Regions from separate parts of the Vogesella perlucida genome, predicted to be linked through region 2. Evidence: predicted binding sites of a transcription regulator. Region 2 holds the regulator's gene; the other holds the start of a gene.
The links. Region 2 encodes HrcA, which represses chaperone genes, less so after heat shock. Its sites were predicted from a motif close to ATTAGCACTCGNNNNNNNCGAGTGCTAAT; they were not measured.
Positions count from the first base shown of each region.

Region 1: rpoH (RNA polymerase sigma factor RpoH) is a predicted target of HrcA. The motif match lies at 2,762-2,790, and genes of this name have one in related genera.

Region 1 is NZ_CEETRO010000003.1:129,930-135,345, forward strand. Features, by position in the region: gene ftsY (signal recognition particle-docking protein FtsY) at 33-1,106, shown strand; gene ftsE (cell division ATP-binding protein FtsE) at 1,151-1,804, shown strand; gene ftsX (permease-like cell division protein FtsX) at 1,801-2,712, shown strand; gene rpoH (RNA polymerase sigma factor RpoH) at 2,825-3,685, shown strand; gene ACZ9XP_RS05505 (PglL family O-oligosaccharyltransferase) at 3,776-5,323, opposite strand; gene ACZ9XP_RS05510 (hypothetical protein) at 5,322-5,416, shown strand, end outside.
Region 2 is NZ_CEETRO010000002.1:188,226-193,641, reverse strand. Features, by position in the region: gene dnaX (DNA polymerase III subunit gamma/tau) at 1-1,343, opposite strand, end outside; gene mltB (lytic murein transglycosylase B) at 1,448-2,464, opposite strand; gene hrcA (heat-inducible transcriptional repressor HrcA) at 2,512-3,531, opposite strand; gene recA (recombinase RecA) at 3,774-4,838, shown strand; gene recX (recombination regulator RecX) at 4,838-5,302, shown strand.

The sequences.
Region 1 (5,416 bases), on a different contig from region 2:
CTGGCTTTATTTTGTGCGCAGATTCCACAAGCATGTTCAGCTTCTTCAAGAAAAAAACCCCGCCAGCCGATACCGCCGCCACAGAGAAGGTGGCAGAGCCTATTGCTATCGAACCTGCAGCGCCTGCTGCTACGCCAGCTCCGGGTGTACCGGCAAGTGCCGAAGTCATTGCCTCGGCAGCAGCAGAACCCCCGCGCAAAGCCAGCTGGACCGAACGCCTGAAAGCCGGACTGTCCAAAACGCGAGACAAACTTGGCAAGCAGCTCGCCACGCTGTTTGGCGGCGGCAAGATCGATGAAGACCTGTACGAAGAGCTGGAAACCGTTCTACTCACCGCCGACATGGGGGTGGATGCCACCAACCACTTGCTGAAAGACGTGCGCGACCGCGTCAGCCTGAATGGCTTGAAGGACGCCAGTGAGCTCAAGGGCGCCCTGAAGTCGTCCCTGGGTGAGTTGATCGGCCCACTGGAGGTGCCGCTGGATACAGCGGGCAAGAAACCTTTCGTGATCATGATGGTGGGTGTTAACGGTGCGGGCAAGACGACCTCCATCGGCAAGCTGGCCAAATACTTTCAGAGCCAGGGCAAAAGCGTGTTGCTGGCGGCCGGCGACACCTTCCGTGCAGCAGCCCGCGAGCAGCTGATGGCGTGGGGCGAGCGTAACAACGTGACCGTGATTGCCCAGCAAAGCGGTGATGCAGCCGCCGTCTGTTACGACGCCATCCAGGCAGCCACCGCACGCGGCATCGATATCGTGCTGGCCGACACCGCAGGCCGCCTACCCACGCAGCTGCACCTGATGGAAGAAATCAAGAAGGTGAAACGCGTGATCCAGAAGGCTATTCCGGATGGCCCGCACGAAGTCATGCTGGTGCTGGATGCCAACATCGGCCAGAACGCGATCAATCAGGTTATCGCGTTTGACGATGCCCTGGGGCTCACCGGCCTGGTACTCACCAAGCTGGACGGCACCGCCAAAGGTGGCGTGATTGCCGCTATCGCCAAACAACGCCCGGTGCCGCTGCGCTTTATCGGCGTGGGTGAAAGCATTGATGATCTGCGCCCCTTCCAGGCCAGCCCGTACATCGACGCGCTGTTTGACTAGACCCGCTTGCTGCGGCCAACCTTTGCCCCAGATGAGGAGGCGCAATGATCCAGTTTGAACAGGTGAGCAAACGCTACCCGGGCGGGCACGATGCGCTCAAGAACCTGTCTTTCACGATAGACAGCGGCGAGATGCTGTTTCTGGCCGGCCATTCCGGCGCGGGTAAAAGCACACTATTAAAGCTGATTTCCGGCATAGAACGCGCCACCAGCGGCAATGTACTGGTAAACGACCAGAACCTGAGCCGGCTGCGCCCCAGCCAGCTGCCCTACGTGCGCCAGCATATCGGCATCGTCTTTCAAGACCACAAGATCCTGTTTGATCGCAGCGTGTTCGATAATGTCATGCTGCCGCTGGACATCATCGGCTTCGACCGGCGGGATGCGGCGCGCCGTGTGCGGGCTGCACTGGACAAAGTAGGCTTGCTGGGCAAAGAAAAGGTGATGCCGGTACGGCTTTCCGGCGGTGAGCAACAGCGGCTGTGCATTGCCCGGGCGGTAGTCCACCGCCCAAGTATTCTGCTGGCCGACGAACCCTCCGCCAACCTGGACCGCGCCTACGCGCTGGACATCATGGAGCTGTTCAAATCCTTCCATCAAGTAGGCGTCACTGTCATTGTCTCGGCGCACGATGAAACGCTGATGGAAGACTACGGTCGCCGCATTATCCGCCTGCGCGAGGGCCAGTTTGCGTCATGAAACATTACTTCTACCTGCACTGGCAGGACGCCCGCCTGGCCCTGCTGAAAATGTTGCGCCAGCCCATTGGCAGCCTGCTGAATCTGCTGATGCTGGCCATCGCCCTATCGCTGCCAGTGTCGCTGTATCTCGCCGCCACCAGTGTACAAGCCTGGGTGGGCAAGCTGACTGCCACCCCACAAATTACGCTGTTCATGGAGTTATCCACCGAACAAGCCGACCTGGCCGCCGTACAAGCCAGCCTGCAGACCCACCCGCGCGTGGCCAGCTTCAGTTTCATCTCGAAAGAAGCCGCACTGCAGCAGCTAGAACAGCGTAGCGGCATGAGCGGCATTGGCGAAGGCCTAGGCAGCAACCCCCTACCCCATGCTTTTGTCGTACAGCCTAAAGCCGACGCCACGCCGGAAGCTCTGGAAATGCTGCAACGGGAGCTTTCCGGGCTGCCGATGGTAGAGCAGGCGCAGTTTGACGCAGCCTGGGCCAAACGCCTGCACGGCCTGCTGGAGCTGGCCATGCAGCTAGCGTGGTTCCTGGGCATCAGCTTTGGCCTGGCACTGGTGCTGATCACCCACAACAGCATCCGCATGCAGATACTGGCCCGGCAGGAAGAGATCGAAGTGGCCAAACTGATTGGCGCGACCGACAGCTTTATCCGCCGCCCTTTCATGTACTACGCCGTGTGGCAGGGCCTGCTCAGCACGCTGTGCTGCTGGGCATTGTGTAGTGTGTTTGTGGCGCAAGCCGCCCCAGCATTGAATGGCTTTGCGCAGCTGTACAGCGAAAGCATTACCCTGCGCAGCCTGCAGCCAGGCGAACTGGCACTGTTGGCCGCAAGCAGCATTGCGCTGGGCATTGTGGGCGCCCGCCTGGCTGCAGGCCACTATCTGCGCCGCCTACGCGCCCGCTAAGCCGCTATCAACATCATAAATAAATGCCATCGCCGGGAACCTGTGCTCTTCTGGCACTCTCATACCGGGAGTGCTAAGATCAAGCTCAGGTTTCCACAAGGATAATCAGCGTATGACCACGATTGCTTTGCCCGTACTCTCTGCCAATGGCAGCCTGGAACAGTACATCCAGACCGTCAACAGCATTCCCATGCTCACGCCGGAAGAAGAGTTCGAGCTTGCCACGCGCCAGCAGGAACAAGGCGACCTGGAAGCAGCCAAACGGCTGGTGCTGTCGCACCTGCGCGTCGTGGTGTCCATCGCCCGCGGCTACTCCGGCTATGGCCTGCCGCAAGCCGACCTGATTCAGGAAGGCAATATCGGCCTGATGAAGGCTGTAAAGCGCTTCGAGCCTACCCGCGGCGTGCGCTTGTTCTCGTTTGCCGTGCACTGGATCAAGGCCGAAATTCACGAATTCATCCTGCGCAACTGGCGCCTGGTGCGCATTGCCACCACCAAGCCGCAGCGCAAGCTGTTCTTTAACCTGCGCAGCATGAAGCAGGGGTTTTCGGCGCTGTCCGAAAAAGAAGCGCAGTCTATCGCCGAACAGCTGGGCGTGAAGCCGGAAGAAGTCCGCGAAATGGAAACGCGCATGAGCGGCCAGGATATGGCCCTGATGGCAGACGATGGCGACGACGACGGCTTTGCCCCGATCGATTGGCTGGCCGACAGCCATCACGAGCCTACCCGCGCCATGGAACGCCACGCGCTGGACACCCTGCAAGGCGAGGGTATCGAGCACGCACTGGCCACGCTGGACCCGCGCAGCCGCCGGATTATCGAAGCACGCTGGCTGGCCGATGACAGCGGTGCCACCCTGCACGATCTGGCCGCCGAGTTTGGCGTGTCTGCCGAGCGTATCCGCCAGATCGAAGCCAAAGCACTGGGCAAGATGAAGGCGGCGCTCAGTCACGGTGTGGTAATCGACGCCTGATCGCCACTGGTTAGCTCAGCAAAACAAAGCCCGCTTGCATCACAAGCGGGCTTTTTCATGTGCAGCAGGCCACCTGACGGTGGCTTTGAACTATCGATACTGTGGCGGTAGTTTGTCCGTCGCAGCTTGCGCCATCGCACGCAGGCGCGCCCAGGCTGGCTCGTTTTCGTCCAGCTCGGCCAGAAAATCGGGCGCATAGGTCGGGAAAGACGCCAAGGCCAGGCTAAAGGTATGCGCCGCCTTGTCCTGCTCACCCGCCAGCGCTTCCATCTGCGCCTTGCGACGCAATACGTCCGGGTACGGCCGGAATGCAGCCATGCGCTCCAGCCAATGACGCTGCGTTTTCAAAGCCTGCGGCGTGGGCGTAATAACGTCATCCAGCAAGCCCAGCGCGTGCGAGGCAAACATAGGTTCGTGGCGGATGATCTGCTCCAGCCGCTGTTGCTGGCGCTGGGTAGTGGGGTAATACAAACCCTGCATCTCGCGATAGCGCCAGCTGCCATAGGCGGCCAACAGCAACAACGCTACGGCCAACACTGCATACACGGGCGCCACCCAGCCTAGCGGAGCCTCATCTGTCTCTGGTGCCAGTGCCAGCATCATCACCATGACCGCAGGAAAATACAGGTACCACAGCGGGTATTCCAGCATGCTGTGGATCAGGGTGATGGCCATGATGGCCAACGGCACCAGGTGTACCGGCTCGACCCGGCGACCAAAGTAAGGCCAGGCTGCCCAAGCAAAACCCAGCAACGCACACAAGGTGCCAGCCAGGCCCATTTCGGCCAGCAACTGGAACACCAGATTGTGGGCATTGGCAAACAGGCCGCTATTAACGCCGGCATTGGCAAACTGCGGCAGCATCTGCAAACGCACGCTCTCCGAGGCGTACTGATACCAGCCAAAGCCGTAGCCCGGGTGTTCGATAAACACAATCCAGGCCTTGCCCCACTCGGCCAAACGCCGTGCACCCATGCCATCGCTGTTTGCGGCCAACCTTTCCAGCCCGCTAGCCGCCACAGGGCCATGCAACAGTGGCGCCAGCAGTTTTTCGCCCAGCGGCAGGGCAAACTGCATCGCTACCATCAGCGCCACGGCTAGCCACATCACCCGCATCATCTTTGCCGACTGCGGCACCCGCAAACGCCAATGCCACCAGCCCGCCAGCACAGCCAGGGCAAAAGCGTACAACAGCACCGTACGTGAGCCAGCAAAGGCAATCGACAGCGACAGCCAAGCAATCGCCAGCCATAGCCGGCGCTGCACCAGCTGGCCACTCGCCAGTAACCAGGCCGCAGCCACCACGCCCCAGGTCAGATAATGCGCATACTGGTTACGTTGGCCGATGTGGCCGAACACATTGGTCGTGGGGTGGCTGCTGTCGTAGAACAACACGCCCCCCATGGCCTGCGCCAGCCCGGTAACCTGCGCCAAACCGATGAGGGACTGCAGCAGCGTGCCAATCAGAATCGCCTGGCACAGAAAGGTAATCAACCCCGTGGCGCCCCAGCGCACGCGCACGCGCACCACCGCCAGTGCCAACACCGACAGCGCCACAAAGGCCAGCGCCGTCGCCTGATTCAAGCCTGGAAACAATACCGGTACAAACCACGGCTGTAGCGCCCACACCAGCGCCATGATCATCATCCAGATGCTCGCACGCGGCCATGGCAACGACGTGGCAGGCAACAGCAAACTCGCCAAAGCAGCGCAGCACACGACCGTGATTTC
Region 2 (5,416 bases):
CACGGCGCGGGCTCAGGCGGCGGGGCCTGGCGGGCTGGCGCCGCGGGGGCGGGCCGTGCGGGCTCGGGCTCCGGCTCGGGCGCAGCCGGTTTTTCGGCGGCCGCAGGGCTGCGCTCGGCTGGCTTGCCACCCAGCTGCGCCAAGGCGGCACGTGCTGGTGATACGCCGGCAGGCAAGGCTGCGCTACTGGCACCAGGGTTGGCCGCAGGCACCGGCGGGCGGGCTACCGGCAGCGGGCGGGCAGCGCTTTCACCGCCGTTTACCGGGTGAAAGGCCAGCATGCGCAGCATGCTCATGCTGAAACCGGCGTGTTCGTCTGGCGCCAGCGCCAGGTCACGGCGGCCGTGCAGGGCGATCTGGTAATACAGCTGTACGTCTTCGGCGGCCAGGCGCTGGGCCAGGGCAAAAATGGCGTCGCGCTCGGGCTCGTCGCTGGCAATGGCGGCCGGCACGGTTTGCGCCAGCGCGAGCTGGTGCAGCAGGCTGGCCAGCTCTGCCAGGGCGCTGTCAAAACCGATGCCGCGTGCGGCCAACGCTTCCACCTCACCCACCAGGCGGGGGCCGTCAGCCTCGGCCAGGGCGTCCAGCAGGGCAAACAGGTAGCGCTTGTCCACGGCACCCAGCATGGCACGTACGCCGTCTTCTTTCACTTCGCCCAAGCCATAAGCAATGGCCTGGTCCAGCAGCGATTGCGCGTCGCGCATGGAGCCGGCGGCGGCACGGCCCAGCAAGGCCAGCGCCGGGGTGTCGTAGGCAATGCCTTCCACATCCAGCATGTGTGCCAGGTGGCCGGCTACCTGCTGCGGTGTCATGTTGCGCAGGCTGAACTGCAGGCAGCGGCTCAGCACCGTTACCGGCACTTTTTGCGGGTCGGTGGTGGCCAGGATGAATTTCACGTGCGCTGGCGGCTCTTCCAGCGTCTTGAGCATGGCGTTGAAGGCACTTTTGGACAGCATGTGCACTTCATCGATGATGTAGACCTTATAGCGCCCCATGGTGGGGGTGTACTGGGCGTTTTCCAGCACTTCGCGGATGTTGTCGATACCGGTATTGGAGGCGGCGTCGATCTCCAGCAGGTCCACAAAACGGCCTGCGTCGATCTGGGTGCACGCCTGGCACACGCCACACGGCTCGGCCGTGGTGCCGGTTTCGCAGTTCAGGCTCTTGGCCAGAATACGCGCGATGGTGGTTTTGCCCACGCCACGGGTACCGGTCAGCAGGTAGGCGTGGTGCAGGCGGGATTCTTTCAGCGCATTGGACAGGGCGCGTACCACGTGCTCCTGGCCAACCAGGTCGGCAAAGCGCTTGGGGCGCCACTTTCGGGCGAGAACTTGATAGGTCATGGCGCGGAATTCTAAAGGGATTCGCCGGGTATGGCGACTATTTCAGCGCAACCGCCAGCCGCTCGGTACACAGCTGGCCATACTGGCTCCGGCGGCCTGGCACCTTATTGCCCTGCGCCCGCAGCCATGCGCGCCTGCACAAAGCGTGCGCGCATTTCCTGTGCCAGCTCGTGCGTGACCATGGCGTATAGGGTGCTCTTGTTGTAGCGGGTAATGGTGTAAAAATTATTGAGACCCAGCCAGTAGCGCGTGTCGCCCGGCGCCACTTCCAGCGGCACCAGTACGGCCAGCGCGTCGTCGCGCACCGGCGCTTGTGGCATGACGCCACGGGCTTTCAGCTCGGCCACGGTGTAGTGCAGGTTGAATTTATCCGCCACCAGCGCATCCGGCACGGTGCCGGGTACCAGCTCGGCCGGTACCACCACGTCGTCCCCGCCCAGCCAGCCGTGCTCGCGGAAGTAGTTGGCCACACTACCGATAGCATCGACAGGGTTGTTCCAGATATCACGGTGGCCATCGCCATCAAAATCCACCGCCCACTTGCGGTGGCTGGACGGCATGAACTGCGGCAGGCCCATGGCACCGGCGTAGCTGCCTTTGAGGGTGAGTGCGTTGACGTTTTCGCTGCGCGCCAAGCGGAAAAACTCGGACAGCTCGGCGCGGAAGAAGTCGGCACGGCGCGGGTAGTCGAATGCCAGCGTGGACAACGCATCGGCCAGACGGAAGCCGCCAGTATTACGGCCGTAGCGCGTTTCGATACCAATAATGGCCACGATGATTTCCGGCGGCACCTTGTAGGTATCAGCCGCCTTCTGCAGGGTGCTTTCATGCTGCTGCCAGAACGCTACGCCCTCCTGCATCAGCTTGTCGTTATAAAAGCTGGGGCGAAACTGGTACCACGGCCGCGCCGTGGACGGTTTATCCATAATGGCGATGATGTTCGGCTTGAGCTCCACATTGGCAAACACGCTTTCCAGCTCGGCACGGCTCAGCTCGCCGGTGGCAACTTGTTCGTCGATATAGCGTTGCACGTCCGGGCGCATCAGCAGCGCCACGTCGGCATGGGCAACACCGGCTGCCAGCAGGCTGGTCACGGCTAGCAGGGTTTTCAGGAGAGTCATGGGGAATACCAAGGTTGGCCGCAGCCAACACACTGCGACACAGGGGGTCAATCGTTGAAATTCAGCGCACTCGATACCAGCCGCGCGGTGATGTCCACAATCGGGATCACCCGCTCGTAGGCCATGCGGGTGGGGCCTACCACGCCCAGCGCACCCACGACCTGGCCGTTTAGCCGGTACGGGGCAATCACCACGCTGCAGTCGTCCAGCGTTACCACGCCGGACTCGTCGCCGATGAAAAGGTTCACGCCGGGGGCGCGGCGGCTTTGCTCCAGCAGCTGCAACAGCTCGGTCTTGCGCTGGAAGGTATCGAACAGCTCGCGCAGGCGGTTCAGGTCGCCGGAAAAATCGCTCACGTTCAGCAGCTTGCCCTGCCCGCTAATCACCAGGTCGTCACCACCGTGCAGCGCTTGCTGGCCAAACTGGATGGCCAGCTGCATCAGCTCGGAAATATCGCCACGCAGCTGCTGCAGCTCCTCCCCTACCCGGCTGGCCACGCCACCCAGTGCTTGCCCTGCGTAATGCTGGTTCAGGAAGTTGGCCGCTTCGATCAGCTCACTGCCGCTGTAGTCGCGTGCGGTATTGAACAGGTGGTTTTGCACATCGCCTTCCAGCGTCACCAGAATCAGCAACACCCGCCGCTCGGACAGGCGCAAAAACTCCACCTGGCGAAACGCGGCATCGGCGCGCTGCGGCGTCATCACCACGCCGGCAAACTGCGTCAGCTCGGCCAGCAGCTGCGACGCTGCCTTCACGACCCGTTTGGGGCTGTCCGGCTGCAGCGTATGCCGCAGCTCGGCCACGGCAGGCTCGGTCAGCTGTTGCACGGTCAACAGGCGGTCGACAAACAGACGGTAGCCACGCGGCGTAGGCACGCGCCCGGCCGAGGTATGCGGTGAGGCAATCAGCCCCAGCCCTTCCAGGTCGGCCAGCATATTGCGGATGGACGCCGACGACAGCTCCAGCCCCGACACCGTGGCCAGGGTTTTGGACGCCACAGGCTGGCCATCGGCGATATAACGCTCTACCAGCACCTTGAGCAAATGTTGAGTGCGATCGTTCAGCATGCTGCCATTCTGTCACAGCTTGCCCGCCAGCCAAAGGCTTTGCCGCATCACAGCCTGGCGGCGCGCCCGCCGGCTTGGTCGCGCCGCCTTTTGTGCGATAATCCGCTGATTGTATTCATCACCGCCACAGCGCTGTGGCGCGCATGCATCGCTGCCTGTCGTTTTTATTTGGCAGGCCAGATGAAAACGTACATAATCAAAAGCTGAATCGTTATCCACCCCGTTGAATGAATGGAGCAAGCATGGCAGAGCGTTCCGAAGACAAAAGCAAGGCGCTGAGTGCAGCGCTGGCGCAAATTGAAAAGCAGTTCGGCAAAGGCTCGATCATGCGCATGAGCGACAACCAGATCACCGAAAACCTGCAAGTCATCAGCACCGGCTCGCTGGGCCTGGACCTGGCACTGGGTGTGGGTGGCCTGCCGCGTGGCCGTGTGGTGGAAATCTACGGCCCGGAATCGTCCGGTAAAACCACGCTGTGTCTGCAGGTGGTTGCCGAAGCACAAAAACTGGGTGGTACCTGCGCCTATATCGATGCCGAAAACGCGCTGGACCCGCAATACGCACAAAAACTGGGCGTATCGGTAGAAGACCTGCTGATCTCGCAGCCGGACACCGGTGAACAGGCACTGGAAATCTGCGACATGCTGGTACGCTCCGGCGGCGTGGATGTCATCATTGTGGACTCGGTAGCTGCCCTGGTTCCCAAAGCCGAAATCGAAGGCGAAATGGGCGACAGCCACGTGGGCTTGCAAGCCCGCCTGATGAGCCAGGCACTGCGCAAACTCACCGGCAACATCAAGCGCACCAACACCCTGGTGGTGTTCATCAACCAGATCCGCATGAAGATCGGCGTGATGTTCGGCAGCCCGGAAACCACCACTGGCGGTAACGCCCTGAAATTCTACGCCTCGGTACGTATGGATATCCGCCGCATTGGCGGTATCAAGAAAGGCGAAGAAATCATCGGTAACGAAACCCGCGTGAAAGTGGTGAAAAACAAGGTATCGCCACCGTTCAAGCAAGCCGGCTTTGACATCCTGTACGGTGAAGGCATCAGCCGCGAGGGCGAAATCATCGAGCTGGGCGTAGAGCACGGCTTTATCGACAAATCCGGCGCCTGGTACGCCTACAACGGCCAGAAAATCGGCCAGGGCAAGGACAACACCCGCGAATGGCTGAAATCCAACCCGGCCATTGCCCAGGAAATCGAGCGCAAAATCCGCGAAGCCGTGGGTATCAAGGTAGAAATTACCGAAGGCAAGCCGGACGCAGACGAAGAGCTGCTGGACGACACCTTCGACGCCTGATGGAAAAACCGGGCAAAAGCCTGAAGGCAAGAGCCGTCGACCTTCTGTCCCGCCGCGAATATACGCGGCTGGAGCTGAAGCGGCGGCTTTCGCCTTTTGCAGAAAACGCAGAAGAAGTGGACGCCCTGCTGGACGAGCTGGCCGCCAGCCGCTGGCAAAGCGACGCCCGCTTTGCCGAACAGTTTGCCGACAGCCGCAGCCGCAAGTACGGCAGCCGCCGCGTGGCCATGGAAATGCGCGAACGTGGCGTAGACAGCGACACCATCAAGCAGACCCTGTCCAGCCACAACGACCTGGCCACCGCACGCAGCCAGTGGCTGCGCAAATTCGGCCAACCCGCCAGCGATGCCGCCGGGCGCGCCAAACAGATGCGTTTTCTGGCCAGCCGCGGCTTTGGCATGGATACCATCCGGCAAGTCATCAAAGGCTGTGACGAATGGCCGGATGACGATGCACAAAGCTAGTCAGCCAGCGCTGCTTCGATAAGCGCACCCGCCACCCGCTGTGGCCAACATAGCGCACGGCCAGCCACACACCGGCAGCAGCCGAAAATGCGCCCCGCCGTGCACAAGGTTGGC